One region of the Halomonas aquatica genome, then DNA from elsewhere that is predicted to be linked to it. Evidence: riboswitches for the same ligand, from Rfam matches in the RefSeq annotation. Region 1 holds a riboswitch; each other region holds the start of a gene.
The links. Region 1 has a riboswitch for thiamine pyrophosphate ahead of thiM (hydroxyethylthiazole kinase). Riboswitches for the same ligand answer to the same signal wherever they lie in the genome.

Region 1 (5,712 bases):
GGTCGAGGGGGCTCGGGTCGTAGCCCGCGCCGACGAGATGCTGCCGGGGCAGCCCGGCGCGGTGGTGGCCGCCCGGGAGCAAGTGCTGGTGGACCACCCGGAAGCGATGCATGCCCTGATCGACCTGCATGTGCGGGCCACTCGGGTGCTGCTCGAGGAGCCCGCCCGGGCCGCACCACATGTGCGGGAATTCGTCGGCAAGCGGTTGATCTCCCTCGACACGGTGGAAGCCGCCCTGCGCTCACCCTCCTCGAACTACCTCGCCGACCCCCACGCGATCCGCGAGGCGACCCGCACCATGCATGACTTCCAGGCCGCCCAGGGCACGCTCAAGAAGCCCGTCGACCTGGAGGCGCTGTTCGACACGACCCTCTATGACGCCGTGATCGGAGCGCAGGCGGGATCATGACACCGCTGCTCACGCGCCACCGTCGCAGCCTGCTGGGCGCCATGGGCCTGTCCGGCTTCCTGCTGCTCTGGGAGCTGGCGCTGCGCAGTGGCCTGCTGCCCGGCAGCCTGGTGCCGCTACCGTCGGCCATCCCCGGGGTGCTCGCCGCCGAGATCCGCGACGGCATCTGGCTCGAGGTGGTGATGGCGAGCCTCACCCACTACAGCGTCGGGCTGCTGCTGGGCTCGCTGCTGGGCATCGCGGTGGGGGTCGCGGCGGCGCTGCTGCCGGTCTTCGACGCTCTGCACGCCTGGCTGGCCCGGCTGCTGCGCCCGATCCCGCCGCTGGCCTGGATTCCCTTCGCCATCATCTGGTTCGGCATCCAGCCCTCGGCGGCGGCCTTCATCATCAGCATCGGCGTGTTCTGGATCAACTACTTCGCCAGCTACAGCGCGGTGCGCTCGGTGGACCCGGGCTTTGATGAGGTCGCCCGGGCCTTCGGCCAGGGCGGCTTCCTGTCACGGCTGGGCAAGGTCAGCCTGCCCGCGGCGGCGCCGGGCGTCCTCGGCGGCATTCGCGCCGGCCTCGGCCAGGGCTGGATGACGGTGGTGGCCGCCGAGCTGTTCGGCATTCCCGGCATCGGCCAGCGCATGATGGAAGCCTCCAGCCTGCTCGCTACCGATATCGTGGTGGTCTACATGCTGACCATCGCCGGGCTCTACGCGGTCTTTGACCTTGTCTTCATGACCCTGCAGCGGCGGCTGCTGAGGTGGCAGCCATGACCGCCGCCCAGACCACCCTGCCCCCGGTACTTCGCGCCCGCGGCATCCGCCTGGGCTTCGATGGCACCCCGGTGCTGGCCGGGGTCGACCTCGACCTTCACCCCCGGGAATTCGTCGCCGTGGTCGGCGCTTCGGGCGTCGGCAAGTCGACCCTGCTGCGCGCCCTGACCGGCCTGCTCGCCCCCGAGGCCGGCACGGTGGAGATCCCCGAAGGCAGCGGCGGTGATACCCGCGCCTGGTCCATGGTCTTCCAGGCGCCGCGCCTCTTTCCCTGGCGGCGCGTGCGCGCCAACGTGGAACTGGGCCTGGAGGGACTCGCGCTCTCCCGGGCCGAGCGCCGTCGACGGGCCCTGGAGCCCCTGGCCCTGGTAGGGCTGGAGGAGCTGGCCGAACGCTGGCCGCACACCCTCTCCGGCGGCCAGCAGCAGCGGGTGGGCATCGCCCGGGCCCTGGCGGTGCGTCCGCGGGTACTGTTCATGGACGAGCCCTTCTCGGCGCTGGACGCCATCACGCGCCGCCGCCTCCAGCAGGAGCTGGTCGACCTGCGCCGGCGTACCGAGGCCGCCATTGTCTTCGTCACCCACGACATCGAGGAGGCCGTGCTGCTCGCCGACCGGGTGATGGTGCTCGGTGACCAGGCGCCCGGCCAGCCCGCCAGTGTGGTGGAGACCCTCGACATTCCCCTGCCACTGGACGGTCGACGCGACCATCCCGGCTTCGCCGACTGCCTCCAGGCCGTGGAGCGCCACATCGGCGCGGCCCACTGAGCCCACTGCCACCGACTGGAGGAGCTCCCATGACCGATCTTCGGGTCCTGCTGCACGCCCCCACCGCCGAGGCCCTCGCCCGGGCCCGGCGCAACGCCCGGAACCTGCTAATGGCGCGCCCCGAGGCCGAGGTGCTGATCATCGCCAATGCGGCCGCGGTCGCCTCGGCCCTGGCGACGCCCGACGACACCGACACTCACCTGAGGCTCTGCGGCAACTCCCTGGCCGCCCAGGGACTCGACAATCCGGCCGGCCTGCCGGTGGTCGAGGCCGCGGTGGTCACCCTCGCCGAGTGCCAGAGCGAGGGCTGGGCCTACATCCGCGCCTGAACGACCGGGGCGGGCCAGGGGGGGGATCGCCCTGCGCTGGCTCGCCGGGAAGGATGCACCCCGGCTGGCCTGACCCCGGCCTTTACAGCCATGGGGCCGGCATGGATAGTGAGGCTTGACGACAGGGGCGCCGCGGCGAGAAAGCCGTGGCTGAGAAGCACCCTCGGAACCTGACCCGGACAATGCCGGCGTAGGGAGTCGTGCAGCGACGAATCTCCCGTCGAGGCGCACCTCTCTCGCCGGGGAGGCACCATGCACCACATCGATCCCGCCGCGCACCTGGCCCGGGTGCGCGAGACCAGCCCGCTGGTCCACAACATCACCAACCATGTGGCCATGAACAGCATGGCCAACGTGCTGCTGGCCATCGGCGCCTCGCCGGCCATGGTCCATGCCCGCGAGGAGGCCGCCGAGTTCACGGCCCTGGCAAGCGCCCTGACGATCAACATCGGCACCCTCTCGCCCCACTGGGTCGACGCCATGGAGGCCTCGGCGCTGGCGGCCGGGGAGACGGGACGCCCCTGGGTGCTGGACCCGGTGGCGGTGGGCGCCACCCGTTACCGTCGGGAGACCGGCGCGCGGCTGCTGGCGCTCTCGCCGGACGTGATACGCGGCAATGCCTCGGAGATCATCGCCCTGGCGGGACAGGCCGGCGGCGGACGCGGCGTGGACAGCACCGACCCCGCCGAGGCCGCCCTCGATGCCGCCCGTCGACTGGCCGAGCGCACGGGCGGCGTGGTGGCGGTGACCGGCGAGGTGGATCTGGTCACCGACGGGAAACGCCTCGCCCGTGTCCGGGGGGGGCATCCGCTGATGCCGAGGGTCACCACCCTGGGCTGCGCATTGACCGGCGTGGTGGCGGCCTTCGTGGCAGGCGCCGATGACCACTTCGAGGCAACGGTGGCGGCGCTGGCCGGCTATGCCATGGCCGGCGAACTGGCCGGCGAGGTGGCACGAGGTCCGGGCAGCTTCGCGGTGGCCTTCCTCGACGCGCTCTACCATCTGGACGCCGACGCCCTGGCCGAGCGGGCCCGGATAGAGGTTGAAGATGCGCCTTGATCTCTCGCTCTATCTCATTACCGACCGCGGGCTCTGCGCGGAGCATGGCCTGGTGGAGACCGTAGTGGCGGCGGTACGTGGCGGGGTGACGCTGGTGCAGCTGCGCGACAAGCATGCCAGCGATGCCGAGCTGGTCGACCAGGCGCGTCGCCTCAAAGCGGCACTCACCGGCACGGGCGTGGCGCTGATCATCAATGACCGTCTGGAGGTGGCCCTGGCCGCCGGGGCCGACGGGCTGCACATCGGCCAGGATGACGGCGACGTGGCAGAGGCCCGCGCCGCTCTGGGCCCGCAGGCGATCCTCGGGCTCTCGGTGCAGACCCATGACCAGCTCGCCTGCATCGACCCGAGCGCCCTGGACTACCTGGGGCTGGGCCCGGTGTTCGCCACCCCCAGCAAGCACGACCACGCCGAGCCGTTGGGCTTCGAAGGCCTGGCAGCTCTCGCGGCCGCGAGCCCCCTGCCGAGCGTGGCCATCGGCGGCCTCAAGGCCGAGCACCTGGCAGCGACATGGGGCGCCGGTGCCGAAGGCCTCGCGGTGATCTCGGCGATCTGCGGCACCCCGGACCCGGAAATGGCGGCACGGGCCTTCGCACGGCCGTCACGCCGCTGAGCATCCAAAAACGCCATCACCGCTCCTGCGAGCGGTGATGGCGTTGGCAGGACAAGACGGGATCAGGCCCAGCTCAGGCGTCCGAACGCGCCTTCCCGGGGTGTCGATGGTAGCCGTGCAGCACGCCGGCGATGAGGTTATCGCCCCCCTTGCGGCCCTCCAGGGGCGCGCCGATCAGTGCACGACCCTGACCAGCGGGTCCCAGACGCGGACCCGCGTGCTGCTCGCCTTGACGCCCATGATGCGGCCTCCTTCAGTCGACTGCATGCTCGACAATGCGCTCCTGGTCGTCCCGACCGTAGATCTCATAGCAGCTGCCATCGGTGATCTTGAATTCCTTGACCTTGTAGCCTATGTCAGCGATCTGCTGTTGCATCGCGTCCTCGCTCATCCAGTCGCTCTGGGGCGCATCGGTGCAGGTCGGCTCGGCCAGGGCTGTGACGCTTACCGCCAGCAGGCTGGATGCCAAGATGCCCTTGAGTACAGTGCGATTCATTGGAAAACCTCCAGAAAGTCAGTAACAGACGGTCACCCGACCGTCGGACGGTGGCAGTTCCCGACGGCAGCCGCCGTAAGGGAACAGGGTCATCATCGGGTGCCTGACTTACGGAAGACTTAACGCCGTGGAAAAACTTCACCGGCGAGGTCGAAGAAGGGCATGCAGCATCGTCTCAGGAGGTCGGCCGGCGCTTCAGGGAGATGCGCCGCTCGTGGTAGGCGATGGCCAGGCCGCTGGCGATGATCAGGGTGCCGCCGACGAAGACCCAGAGGTCCGGCACCTCGTCCCAGAACCATCAGGGCGGCAGCACAGTTGTCGAACAGGTAAGCAATCGCATGTCGGAATGACGACACAGCAAGCGAGCATCAGTCAGCCCACGGCGCATAGGCAGAAACTTGCAGGAACTTCTATCCTGCATGCACCAAAATAATAAAATCCTGATGAGCCACACCAGAAAAAGCACCAGAAAGAAGCGCTAGAAAGAAGCGCTCGAGTCACTTTGGCATACCTCAAAGCTTAGTTTTGTTATCCGACAATTGCTCGATCAACTTTCGGAAGATATGCTAATTTTCAGAAAGAGAAAATCACAAAGTGGTAATGTAAAGGATTATTCGACAACATCCGAATGGAAAGATGAAAATATTCCCAATCAATAATAGGAACAACAAAATGAAGACAATGTATTTTCCCAGTAAAAAAGCACTGATCGCGAAACTGCTGTGTGCCTCCGCTATGGCATTTCCCGGAGTCTCTGCTGCCCAGGAAAAAGAGGCGATCAACATTGGCCTCAACGTATCATGGCCGGGTTTTTCTTTTTTGGAGGTAGCGCGGCAAAAAGGACTCGCAGGTGACCATGATCTTAACCTCACTATCTTCGAGGATCCTCTTGGGGGCCATGCAGCTCTGGCAGCAGGGCAGATAGATGTATACCTCAGTACAGCTGAATATACCCCGTTTGCCATTGAGCGCGGTACAGACACCGTACTGGTATCTCATCTCAACATATCTTACGGCGTCGACAAGGTTCTGATTGCCAAAGACATGACTGCAGAGGATCTGAAAGGACAGAAGGTCGGCGCACCACAAGCCTACATAGGCGAAATATTGATGGGTATGTGGCTCGACAAAGAAGGACTGACTACAGACGATGTGGAGTGGGTAAACCTGAATGCTGACGAAGCTGTAGGTCCGGTCATGTCGGGTGATCTGGCGGCAGCTTACATGTATGAACCTTGGGTAACACGTGTTCTGGAGAATCTCGATACCGCGAAGATT
Region 2 (5,712 bases), on a different contig from region 1:
TCGACGAGAGCCACTGGCTGGAGGGGGGGGCGAGCTACCATATCGATGGAGCCGGCTCGGTGGAGGCCGAGATGGCAGATCGCGCCCGCCTCGCCGTCGAGCTTGACGACATCGAGATGGCCGATGTCGCCGCTTCCCCCGCGTCTGCGCCCCTGCTGCGCGGCGACGGCTTTCAGCTCGACCTCACCGCACCCGCCCTGCGCCTGGAAGCGCCCTCCGACCAGCGTCACGAGGCGCGTGATGTTCGGGCCCGGCTGCAATGGCGGAACACCGAGGTGGGCGACATTGCCGCTCTCGACCACTATCTCCCTGCCGAGCTGCCATTGACCCTGGAGGGCGGTGTGGCACGGCTGCAGGGCGAGCTTAACTACGATGGCGAGCGCCTGAGCGGGGGATTCGACCTGTCCGGCGAGGCACTGGCCCTTCGCCTCGGCGAGCAGCCGCTGCGAGGACGCCTCGGCCTGCACCTGCCGATTGCCGAGCTCGACGTCGAACACGGCATGGTGGACATCTCCGGCACGCGACTCGACCTCGACGCCGCCGCCCCGGGCGAGGCGCAGCCGCTCACTACCCAGCTGCAACTGCCCACGGCACGGTTCCAGTCGCCGCTGGCCTGGCGAACACGCGGTGACACGCCCCCGCTCGACGGCGCCATCCCCTGGTCAGCGGATGTGGAACTGCGCGGCAGGGTTGCCCATCTCGGCATGCTCGCCCCTTTGCTCGCCCCCCTGCTGGCCGAACGATTCGGCGATGTCGGACTGGCCCTGGAAGGCGGCGGCCGGCTCGCCGGGACCTTGCACATCCGGGATGGGCAGCCGCTGGCGGGCAGCCAGGTGGAGGTACGCTCCGAGGAGCTCGAGGCGCGCTTCCTCGGTGTCCATGCCCGCGGCGATGGTCGGGCGCACCTCGCCCTGCGGCCCGATGGCCCAGACCCGCAGGCCGACGTCGAGCTGATCTTCGACGAGGTGGCCCTCACTCGCCTCGCGGATGGCCGTGAACTCCTCCAGGCCGAGCAGCTTTCCCTCACCGGTACGGCGAGTGCACGACCGAAGCTCCCGGGTTCCCGCTCAATGACGGTGGAGTGGCATGGCGCGCGCATTCCCGATGTGGCGGTGCTCAACGCCTACCTGCCGGAGGCGGTGCCGCTGCGGCTGGAGGCCGGATGGGCCGACAGCAGCGGGCGCATCATGCTGGAGGACGACCGAGGCCGAGGGCGCATCACCCTGGCAGGCGACGAGATACGGGGTCGCCTGCTGGAAGAAGACTTCCTGGGCGAACTGGACGTGACCCTGGAGCTGGGCGAGATCGTTCCCGACCGCCAGCGGGTCGACCTGTCCGGCAGCCGGCTGGAACTGACCGCCTCGTCGAGTCGCGGGGAGCCGCTTCACACCCTGCTGGTGCTACCCAGGGCGAGGCTCGAGGGCGGCTTCGACTGGCCCGGCCGGGAGGCGCCACGCCGCCCTATGGCCGGCACCCTGCAGTTGGATGGCCAGCTCGACCGTCTCGGCTTCCTCAATGCCTTTCTGCCCGACGAGCATGGCCTGGCCGTCCAGGGTGGCGGACGCCTGACCCTCGACCTCGATCTCGCGAACGGCGAGGTGATGCCCGACAGCCAGCTTCGCGTGGACTCCGACAGGCTCGCCGTTCGCTTCCTGCACTACGAGGCCTTCGGCGACGGCTCGCTGGTGCTGGAGGCCACCGACCCCGGCGCGCAGTTGAAGCTCTCCCTGCCGCGCTTCGGCCTGCGCCGCCAGGAGGGAAGCGACACGCTGATCGACGGCCGCCTGCTGGAGATCCGCAGCGTGGCGCAGCGGCTGAACCCGAGCGGGGGCCTGGAGGCACTCAGCACGCGCATCGACATGCCCGATGTGGCGATACCAGACCTCGTCGCCTTCAATGACTACCTCCCGAAGGATGCGGGCATCGCCTTCCTGTCGGGCCAGGCGACGATGGCCACCCATCTGAGGCTCGAGGGACTAATGGCCGAGGGCAGCCTTGAGCTGAACGCCGCCGACGCCCGCCTCGCCTTCGACGAGCAGATTCTGGAGGGCAGCCTGGCGCTGGAGACTCGCCTTTCCGATGGCGACCTGGACACGCTGCGCTTCGACGTCTCCGGCTCGGAACTTCGCATGAGCGACGTGCGCCTGGAGAACGCCAGCGGCGGCCTGACCCGAGGCTGGTGGGCGCGCCTCGAGGTCCCCGAGGGGCACATGCGTTGGGTGGCACCGCTGGCGCTCGACGCCCGGCTCGACCTGGCCATGCGCGACAGCGGCCTGCTGGTCAACCTGTTTGTCGACTCGTCCCGGGAACGGAGCTGGCTGCGTGAAAGGCTGACGCTCGGCGAGGTGCGCGGCAAGGTGCGCGTGATGTTCGACGACGACACCCTCCGCCTGGAGGACCTGGCGGTGCAGGGCGGCAGTCGCCTGGAGCTGCTGGCCAACGTCGCCCTGCGCGACCCCCACCTGGCGGGCCGCGCCCTCGCCCGCTACGGACCCTTGCGGCTGGGCATCGAGCTTGACGGCGATCGCCGTCGATGGCAGCTGCGCAACGTCCGCGAATGGTATGAGAGCGGTCGCCCCGCCAGCGAGCTGACACTTCCCGACCGGATGGAGTGGGTCGAAATGCTGGACACCGAGCCGGAATGACGCGCCACCAACCAAGGGACGGGATGACCCACGGGGTCGACAACGGCCTGGTCGGCGACGACGTGAAGCGGATCCTCGAGCTGGAAGCCATCCGGCAGTAGCCGGCCGCGGGCGGGCTGGCAAGGGACGGCCAGCCTGCTAGACTGGCCGCATCGCTTGACGGGGTGCCGGTGAATCCGGCTGAGATGGCGCAGGTTCGCAGACGAACGCAGCGCTGGTCCCGTGGAACCTGATCCGGCTGGTACCGGCGTAGGAATCAAGCGGTGACCAGTGCTTCGTTGTCCCCTCCCTGGCCACCCTCTCCCGCCCTGCTGCCGGATCGCCCCCCTGACCGGAGGCAAGATGGGCTACCGATTCGACGACCTCACCGCGGCCTGCCAGGACGACTGGCGCGCCTACATCGAGCATGAGTTCGTCCGTCGACTGGGCGACGCCACCCTCGAGGAGGGCGCCTTTCGCCACTACCTGCAGCAGGACTACCTCTTCCTGATCCACTTCGCCCGGGCCTATGCCCTGGCCGCCTACAAGAGCCGTGATCTCGACGAGCTCCGCCACGCCTTCGCGGGCCTCAAGACTATCCTCGACGTCGAGCTCGGTCTGCACGTGGACTACTGCCGCGAGTGGGGCATATCGGAGGAGGAACTGGCCCGCCTGCCCGAGGCACGCGCGACGCTCGCCTATACGCGCTACGTGCTGGACACCGGCCATCGCGGCGACCTGCTGGATCTGCACGTGGCCCTCGCCCCCTGCCTGATCGGCTACGGCGAGATCGCGGGCTGGCTCGATGCCCAGGCCGCTACCGTTCGCGGCAAGGCCAACCCCCATGACGCCTGGATAGCCATGTACGAGAGCGTAGACTTCCAGCAGGCCATGGCCGACGAGCGCGCCTGGCTGGATGCGCGTCTGGCGGACGTGACGCCACGCCGCTTTGCCGAACTCTGCGTGGTGTTCCGCGACGCCACCCGGCTCGAGATCGACTTCTGGCAGATGGGGCTGGACCGGAGCCTCTGAGCAAGCCCCCGTTGTCGTCCCGGGCCACGACCACACAACGAAGATCGCCCCCGCCGCTAGTCAGCTAGCGGCGGGGGCGATTCGCATGATGCCCGTCACAGGGATCAGAAGCGGAACGTCATCCCGAGACTGGCGGCATCGAAGGTGTAGTTCGACTCGTCCAGGTAGCGCATGTAGTCGGCACTCACGGCGAGGTTGGGGGCCACGTCGAACTCGGCACCGCCCCCGTAGGAGAAGTCGCTCTCGTCAGAGAGATCGAAATCCACCTCGGTGAAGCCGACCAGGCCGTAGAGCCGGAAGGTCGGCACGATGGGCAGGATGCCCTTGGCATAGGCGCCGGCCAGGTAGTCCAACTCGACGCCCTCGTCGGATCCACCGGTACCGAGATGGCCTTCCAGGGCGAAGTAGTCGTTGAACGCCACGCCACCCCGCAGGCGCAGGCCGGTGCTGTCGACGCTGCCACCGACATCCGGGTCGAGCTCCCAGAACATGGCATCGGCGCCGAGGTAGGGACTCGGCTGGTAGTTCATCGGGCTGCCCTGAGCATGGGCGGTGGCGCCAGCCAGAAGCAGGGCGGCGGATACGGCAGAGATCGTGATGGTCTTCATGACACACCTCCAGTTAAAAAACAGTGTTTCCATACACACGATCATTCTGGTACAGCATTGATCAGGGCGCAAGATATTCTGTCGCTCGAATCAATGGCAGCGACTGGCCGCTCACTACAAGGCAGGCGCGTCCGCGCCGCAGGCCCCTGGGGCACCGAATCCCTGAACCCTGCACCGCAACATGCTAGATTCGACATGCTCAGGCGTCGCATTGTCTGTCCTGTGCGACGTGACCGCTCGCCCCGAGCACGCCAATCCGACGGGATGCCCATGAACGACCCGGTACTGGTAATCAACTGCGGCTCCTCGTCGATCAAGTATGCCCTGGTGCCCGCCTCGCCCGACCAGCCCCGCCTGGCCGGCCTAGCCGAGCGCCTGGGCAGCGTGGATGCCCGCCTCACGGGGATCGACAGCGAGGGACGCGGGTTCTCGCGACCACTCCACGGCGCCGAGCACGCCGAGGCCATGGCGACCATCCTCGAGACTCTCGAGGGGCAGCAGCCCGTGGCGGTGGGGCATCGCATCGTCCACGGCGGTGAGCGATTCACCCGGGCCACTCGCATCGACGCCGCCGTGAAGCGAGCCATCGAGGCCACCGTGGCCCTGGCGCCGCTTCACAACCCGGCCAACCTGTCGGGCCTGGCGGCCACCCTCGCATTGTTCCCCGACCTGCCCCAGGTGGCGGTCTTCGATACCGCCTTCCACCAGACCCTGCCCCCTCACGCCTACCGCTACGCCCTGCCGGAACCGCTCTATCGCCGTCACGGCATCCGCCGCTACGGCTTCCATGGCAGCAGCCACGCCTTCGTGAGCGCACGGGTCGATGGCCTGAGTGACCGAAGCCATGGTGGCTGGCTCATCGCGCACCTGGGCAACGGCTGCTCAACCTGTGCGGTCTGGCACGGGGAGAGCGTCGACACCAGCATGGGACTGACCCCCCTGGAGGGGCTGGTGATGGGTACCCGCAGCGGCGACGTCGACCCCGGCCTGCACGCCCACCTGGCGCGCCAGTTGGGCTGGTCGATCGAGCGCATCGACACCCTGCTCAACAAGGAGAGTGGCCTGCTGGGTCTCTCCGGGCTCTCCAATGACATGCGCCGCCTGCACCAGGCAGCCGCCGAGCACCACGCGGGTGCGCTGCTGGCCATCGAGGTGTTCTGCTATCGCCTGGCCAAATCGCTGGCGGGACTCTCCTGTGCCCTGCCCCGCCTGGATGGCATCGTCTTTACCGGCGGCATCGGCGAGAATGACAGCGACGTGCGCGCCAGGGTGGTCAAGCTGCTGCCACACTTCGGCCTTAGGCTGGACGCCATCGCCAACGCCCGAACCGTGGGCGGCCGCGAGGGCCGCATCGATCTCGACGTGGGCGGCCGGATTCCCGAGCTGTGGGTCATCCCCACCGACGAGGAGGGGCGCATCGCCGAGGAAACCCGCCAGCTGCTGGAACA
Region 3 (5,712 bases), on a different contig from region 1:
GGTTTGAAACCGGCAGGCTCAGGCTCAGGTGGATCAACGAAAAAACGAGTCTCGTCATCAAGCAAGTCCTGCTTGATGGTTTTCATCGCCACTTGACGAGAACCATGATAACCCCGTGGCAGGTTGATCCAGTGACTGGGATCCGGGAACCAGTCTGTACACGACAGTTCCTTACGGAAGGCGACAAGGAACATGCGCTCACGCATTTCCGGCACTCCGTAGAAGACGGCGTTGAGCATAGTGTAACGAGCGTCGTAACCTAGGTCTCGAAGGGCCTCGCACACTTCTTCCGCGATGTTATGCCCGCCGTAGTTAAGAACATCGGGCACGTTCTCCATCAGGATCGCCACAGGTGACAGTTCCTGAACATAGTGCAGATAGCGGAGGTACAGGTTGCCTCTGGGATCATTGAGGTAGGCTTCCGGGTGCTCAGCCACTTCACGCAACTTGGCACGTCCCACCCGAGCGAAGGATTGGCAGGGTGGTCCGCCGACAACTACATCGACATGTTCAGTGGGATCACCTTCCAGGCCAAACTCCCTCAGGAGGTCAACGGGTTCGGTTTGCACGATATCTCGTGCCTGCCCGTGAACTTCTTTCATGGTGTCACTGGCATCGCGATGAAAGTTCATCGCGTGGGATCGCGCGGCAGCCGGGTCAAATTCCACAGCACCGACGTTTTTGAAGCCAGCTGCCTGAAAACCTAGGGAAATGCCGCCACAGCCAGCGAAAAGGTCCAGTACTCTGGGGGCCTCACCATCACGCAGGCGTTGAATTTTCTGCTGAATAGTCATGCTCATGGAGCTTGCCACCGAGTCTTGGTTGATCCCCCAACCGCGGCCGGACACCGTCGGAGGATGGTTTTCTGTCAGCTAGGCTTCGCGCAGACCGCAAATCCGGGGATGGTACCACCTGCCGAGTAGCCGAGCACATTGCCTTGAGAGGGTGCAGGTTCCGGATTCCGGGAGCCTGGAGACAGCGAGTAGCCTCCTTGTCTTTCCAACTCGCAATGTTGTTTTTTTATACAGTATTAAGGATGGGGCACCAAGCTGAAAATTTCCACTTTTTGGAGAAGCAGACAAGAGCGTCAAAAGACAAAGCAGCTCACTGGTCAGGTGGCCATCAACCACCGCACCGCCCCTATCAGCGAACGCCACCGCGTGATGCTGGACTTCGCCCTCTACTGCAGCCTGGAGGTGGGGGAGCTCACCGACGAGTGGGAGGCGCGCCTGGAAACGGTCGGCTTCACCCACGACGACATCTGGGACATCGGCGCCATCACCGCCTTCTTCGGCCTCTCCAACCGCCTGGTCACCCTGACCGGCACCCCGCCCAACGAGGAGTTCTACCTGATGGGTAGAGTGCCGAGGGAGAAGTGATGAACACGGTCAGTTAGGTTAGGATTGCCTTCGACCTGCCAAGGGGCAGGTCCCACAATCCATTCACTTGTCGCCAGGGGAGTCCCGCCGCATTCGTGCAGGCGAGGGCTGAGAAAGCATCACGCTGACCCTGGAACCTGATCCGGTTCATACCGGCGGAGGAAGTGCGACATGCCCTACCTGACGTCTGCCGTGCTCGGCGCGGCGCTGCTGTGCTTTGCTTTCCTGGGCCTCAGGGCCCGCCGGGCCGATGGCCCCCTCGATGACTATGTCACTGCGCGCAACTCCCAGGGGGCCCAGTCGCTGGGCCTCTCCTTTCTGGCCTCCGGGATGGGCGCCTGGATCCTCTTCGCTCCCCCCGAGATCGGCGCCTTCGTCGGCCCGCTGGCGCTGGCCGGCTATGCCATCGGCTCGGCGCTGCCGTTCATCGTGCTGGGGCTCTACGGTCCGGCGATCCGCCGCCACCTGCCGGAGGGGCGCAGCATCGGCGCGTTTGCGGAGGCCTGCTACGGCGCCGGGGTGCGGCGCTGGGTATCGCTGGTCTCGGTGCTCTACATGGCCTGCTTCCTGGCCGCGGAGCTCACCGCCATCGGGGCCATCACCGCGCTGCTCTCCGACGTGCCGCCGGCGCTGGTGGTCATCGGTGTGGCGGTCGCCACGCTGCTCTACACGGCGGTGGGCGGCCTGCGGGCGAGCCTGGCCACCGACCGCTGGCAGGCCTGGCTGCTGATGGCGCTGCTGGCGGTGGTCGGGGGCGTGGCGCTCATGCGCCTGCCCGAGATGCCGGCGGGCGCCGCGCTGCCGTCGATTCCCGCCGGCAGTGCCCTCGCCGTGGCACTGACCCTGGTGATCGCGGTGACTGCGGCGAACCTCTTCCACCAGGGCTACTGGCAGCGGGTGTGGGCGGCGCGCGATGATCGCGCCCTGGGTCGCGGCGCCTGGCTGGGCGGCGGCGTCACCGTGCTGGTGGTGATGGCGGTCGGCGGCCTCGGCATGCTGGCGGCCATGTCCGGCGTGGCGCTGGGCGAGCCGCCGATCCCCTTCTTTGCGCTGCTCTCGGAGGCGCCGGGCTGGCTGGCTCTGCCGGCGCTGGTGCTGGCGGTGACCCTGGTCGCCTCCAGCGTGGACACCCTGCAGAACGGCATCGCCTCGCTGGTAGTGGCGGGCTCCGGGCGGCGCGGGTTCTCCCTCGGTGCGGCACGCTGGGTCACGGTGGCGCTGATGTTGCCGGTAGTGGTCGTGGCGCTGCAGGGGCTCTCGGTGCTGCGGCTGTTCCTGATCGCCGACCTGCTCTGCGCGGCCATCGTGGTGCCGGTGCTGCTGGGGCTCTGGTCGCGGATGGGCGCCACGGCCGCGGTGGCCGGTGGCGTGGCGGGCATGCTCGGCGCCATCCTGCCCGGCTGGGTGGCCCAGGGTAGCCTCCAGGCGGGTGTGCTGGCGGCGAGCTTCCCCGGCAGCATCCCGACCCTGCCACCATTCCTCGGGGCGCTCGCCGCCTCCACCCTGGTCAGCCTGTTGATCGCCGGGCTCAGGCCGGCGGGGAGGGCGCATACCGCCTGATAGAGTTGTCAGGCCGGGCCAGGCGGGGCACTCTCTGGGGGCAATCATCATCGACCAGAGGAGACCGCCCCATGTCTGATACGCCAGAGGATCCACGTCGTCGCCATTCCGCCACCGTGGTGGATGGCGTCGGCAAGTCCGCCAGCCGCGCGATGCTGCGGGCGGTGGGCTTCACCGACGAGGATTTCAAGAAGCCCCAGGTAGGCATTGCTTCCACCTGGAGCAACCTCACCCCCTGCAACAGCCATATCGACGGTCTGGCTCGCGAGGCCAGCGACGGCGCCGATGCGGCCGGCGGCAAGGGGGTGATCTTCAACACCATCACGATCTCCGACGGCATCGCCAACGGTACCGAGGGCATGAAGTACTCGCTGGTGTCGCGGGAGGTGATCGCCGACTCCATCGAGACGGTGGCCGGCTGTGAGGGCTTCGACGGCCTGGTGGCCATCGGCGGCTGCGACAAGAACATGCCGGGTTGCGTGATGGGCCTGGCGCGGCTGGATCGTCCCAGCGTCTTCGTCTATGGCGGCACCATCCTGCCCGGCAGCGGCCACACCGACATCGTCTCGGTGTTCGAGGCGATGGGCGCCTACAGCCGCGGCGACATGGACCTGATCGAGGTGAAGCAGATCGAGGAGACGGCGATCCCCGGCCCCGGCTCCTGCGGCGGCATGTACACCGCCAACACCATGGCCTCGGCCATCGAGGCGCTGGGCATGAGCCTGCCGGGCAGCTCGGCACAGAACGCCATTTCCCGCGAGAAGCGTGACGACTGCCATGCCGCCGGCCAGGCGGTGCTCGAGCTCCTGGCGCGTGACATCAAGCCCTCGGACATCATGACGCGGGAGGCCTTCGAGAACGCCATCACCGTGGTGATCGCGCTGGGCGGCTCCACCAACGCGGTGCTGCACCTGGTCGCCATGGCCAGCACCATTGGCGTCGAGCTTTCACTGGATGACTTCACGACCATCGGCAAGCGGGTGCCGGTTCTCGCCGACCTGCGCCCCAGTGGCCACTACATGATGAGCGAGCTGGTGGCGATCGGTGGCATCCAGCCGATGATGAAGATGCTGCTGGATGCCGGCCTGCTCCATGGTGACTGCCTGACGGTGACGGGCAGGACCCTGGCCGAGAACCTAGCGGGAGTGGCGCCCTATGACGAAGGCCAGCAGATCATCGCGCCGCTGGACAAGCCGGTGAAGCTCGAGAGCCATCTGCGCATGCTCTACGGCAACCTGGCACCGGAAGGGGCGGTGGCCAAGATCACCGGCAAGGAGGGCACGCGCTTCTCCGGCAGTGCCCGAGTGTTCGGCTCCGAGGAGGAGGCCCAGGCGCGCATCAACGACGGCACCGTGGTAGCCGGCGACGTGGTGGTGATCCGCTATGAGGGGCCGAAGGGCGGCCCCGGCATGCGCGAGATGCTCACCCCCACCTCGGCGATCATGGGCCGTGGGCTCGGTAGCGAGGTGGCGCTGATCACGGATGGGCGCTTCTCCGGCGGAAGCCACGGCTTCGTGGTGGGCCACATGACGCCCGAGGCCTTCGACGGTGGTCCCCTGGCGCTGGTGGAGGATGGTGACCTGATCACCATCGACGCCGAGGCCGATACCATCGACGTCGACCTGCCCGACGAGGAACTGATGCGCCGCCGCGCTGCCTGGCAGCCGCCGGTACCGCGCTATACACGCGGGGTGCTGTCGAAATACGCCAGGACGGTGAGCTCGGCCTCCACCGGGGCGGTGACCGACCTGCCGGAATGACGTTTCACGACGTCCCATGACCTCTGCCGGTTGTCCGCTTCGGATGACCGGCATGCGACTTCTGCTTCGCGTGGAAACCGCCTCCCCCCGCGGAGGCCTCCCGTGCCACGCCCATGATCCGCCTGCTGCCTCCTGTCCTGGCGATGTGCCTGGAGGTGGTGGGGCTTTCGGCATGAGCTATCCTTTTGTCAAGGAACGTGTCAAGGCGCGCTTGATCAGGGTATCGCCGGTGCCTGGCGAGGTGTTTCGGATGGTCGTGTCTGACATCGAGCGTGTGGTGGACGACCCTGGTTGACGACTGTGATGGACGACAAGGAGTCGCATCATGACCGAGCACGACACGCCACCGCCTGTACCTGAGAAGGATCTCGCCTCTCGTTTCCCGACCGCATTCACCATTCTTTTCGGCCTGGCCATCGGTCGGGTGTCCTACGACCGATGGATCGCCTTCATCTGGCCGCTGCTGGTGCTGACCCTGTTCATCAGCGTGGTCATCAGTATCGGCACCCTGTTCTGATGCCCTGTCCTGATGCCCTGTGTGATATCCGGTGACAAGGAGGTGCCCCATGACTGACGCGACCCTTGGCGTGTATTCCGAGACCGGACACCTGCGGCAGGTGATCGTCTGCCGGCCCGGCCTGGCCCATCGGCGGCTGACGCCTTCCAACTGCGATGCCCTGCTGTTTGACGATGTGTTCTGGGTCAAGCAGGCCCAGAAGGATCATGACGTCTTCGCCAGCGTGATGCGGGCCCGAGGGGTGGAGGTGCTGGATGTCAACGAGCTCCTGACCGAGACCCTCGATATCGCGGAAGGCCGTGCCTGGGTGCTGGATCACCGCATCACCTGGAATCACATCGGGGTGGGGATGGTGTCGGACCTGCGCGCCTGGATGGACGAGCTGCCGAGCAGGACACTGGCCGAGTTCCTGATCGGCGGGCTGGAGGTGGGGGATCTGCCCTTCGACCCGGTGGGGCTGTTCGGCAATCACCTCGGGCATTTCGGCTTCGTGCTG

Region 2: linked by a shared signal. The riboswitch ahead of tenA (thiaminase II) and the one ahead of thiM (hydroxyethylthiazole kinase) in region 1 are both predicted to bind thiamine pyrophosphate.
Region 3: linked by a shared signal. The riboswitch ahead of ABE960_RS01905 (sodium:solute symporter family transporter) and the one ahead of thiM (hydroxyethylthiazole kinase) in region 1 are both predicted to bind thiamine pyrophosphate.

What each region holds. Positions count from the first base shown of each region.
Region 1 covers NZ_JBEGCJ010000004.1:90,629-96,340, forward strand. Annotated here, with positions in the region: gene ABE960_RS09415 (ABC transporter substrate-binding protein) at 1-409, shown strand, start outside; gene ABE960_RS09420 (ABC transporter permease) at 406-1,170, shown strand; gene ABE960_RS09425 (ABC transporter ATP-binding protein) at 1,167-1,937, shown strand; gene ABE960_RS09430 (hypothetical protein) at 1,967-2,266, shown strand; TPP riboswitch at 2,380-2,480, shown strand; gene thiM (hydroxyethylthiazole kinase) at 2,519-3,325, shown strand; gene thiE (thiamine phosphate synthase) at 3,315-3,938, shown strand; gene ABE960_RS09445 (PepSY domain-containing protein) at 4,192-4,434, opposite strand; gene ABE960_RS09455 (ABC transporter substrate-binding protein) at 5,107-5,712, shown strand, end outside.
Region 2 covers NZ_JBEGCJ010000002.1:289,020-294,731, forward strand. Annotated here, with positions in the region: gene ABE960_RS04510 (hypothetical protein) at 1-2,645, shown strand, start outside; TPP riboswitch at 2,796-2,918, shown strand; gene tenA (thiaminase II) at 2,988-3,656, shown strand; gene ABE960_RS04520 (outer membrane beta-barrel protein) at 3,761-4,264, opposite strand; gene ABE960_RS04525 (acetate/propionate family kinase) at 4,535-5,712, shown strand, end outside.
Region 3 covers NZ_JBEGCJ010000001.1:416,678-422,389, reverse strand. Annotated here, with positions in the region: gene ABE960_RS01915 (DNA cytosine methyltransferase) at 1-800, opposite strand, end outside; partial or broken gene ABE960_RS01910 (carboxymuconolactone decarboxylase family protein) at 1,104-1,379, shown strand; TPP riboswitch at 1,445-1,561, shown strand; gene ABE960_RS01905 (sodium:solute symporter family transporter) at 1,551-2,939, shown strand; gene ilvD (dihydroxy-acid dehydratase) at 3,011-4,699, shown strand; gene ABE960_RS01895 (hypothetical protein) at 5,025-5,216, shown strand; gene ABE960_RS01890 (arginine deiminase) at 5,266-5,712, shown strand, end outside.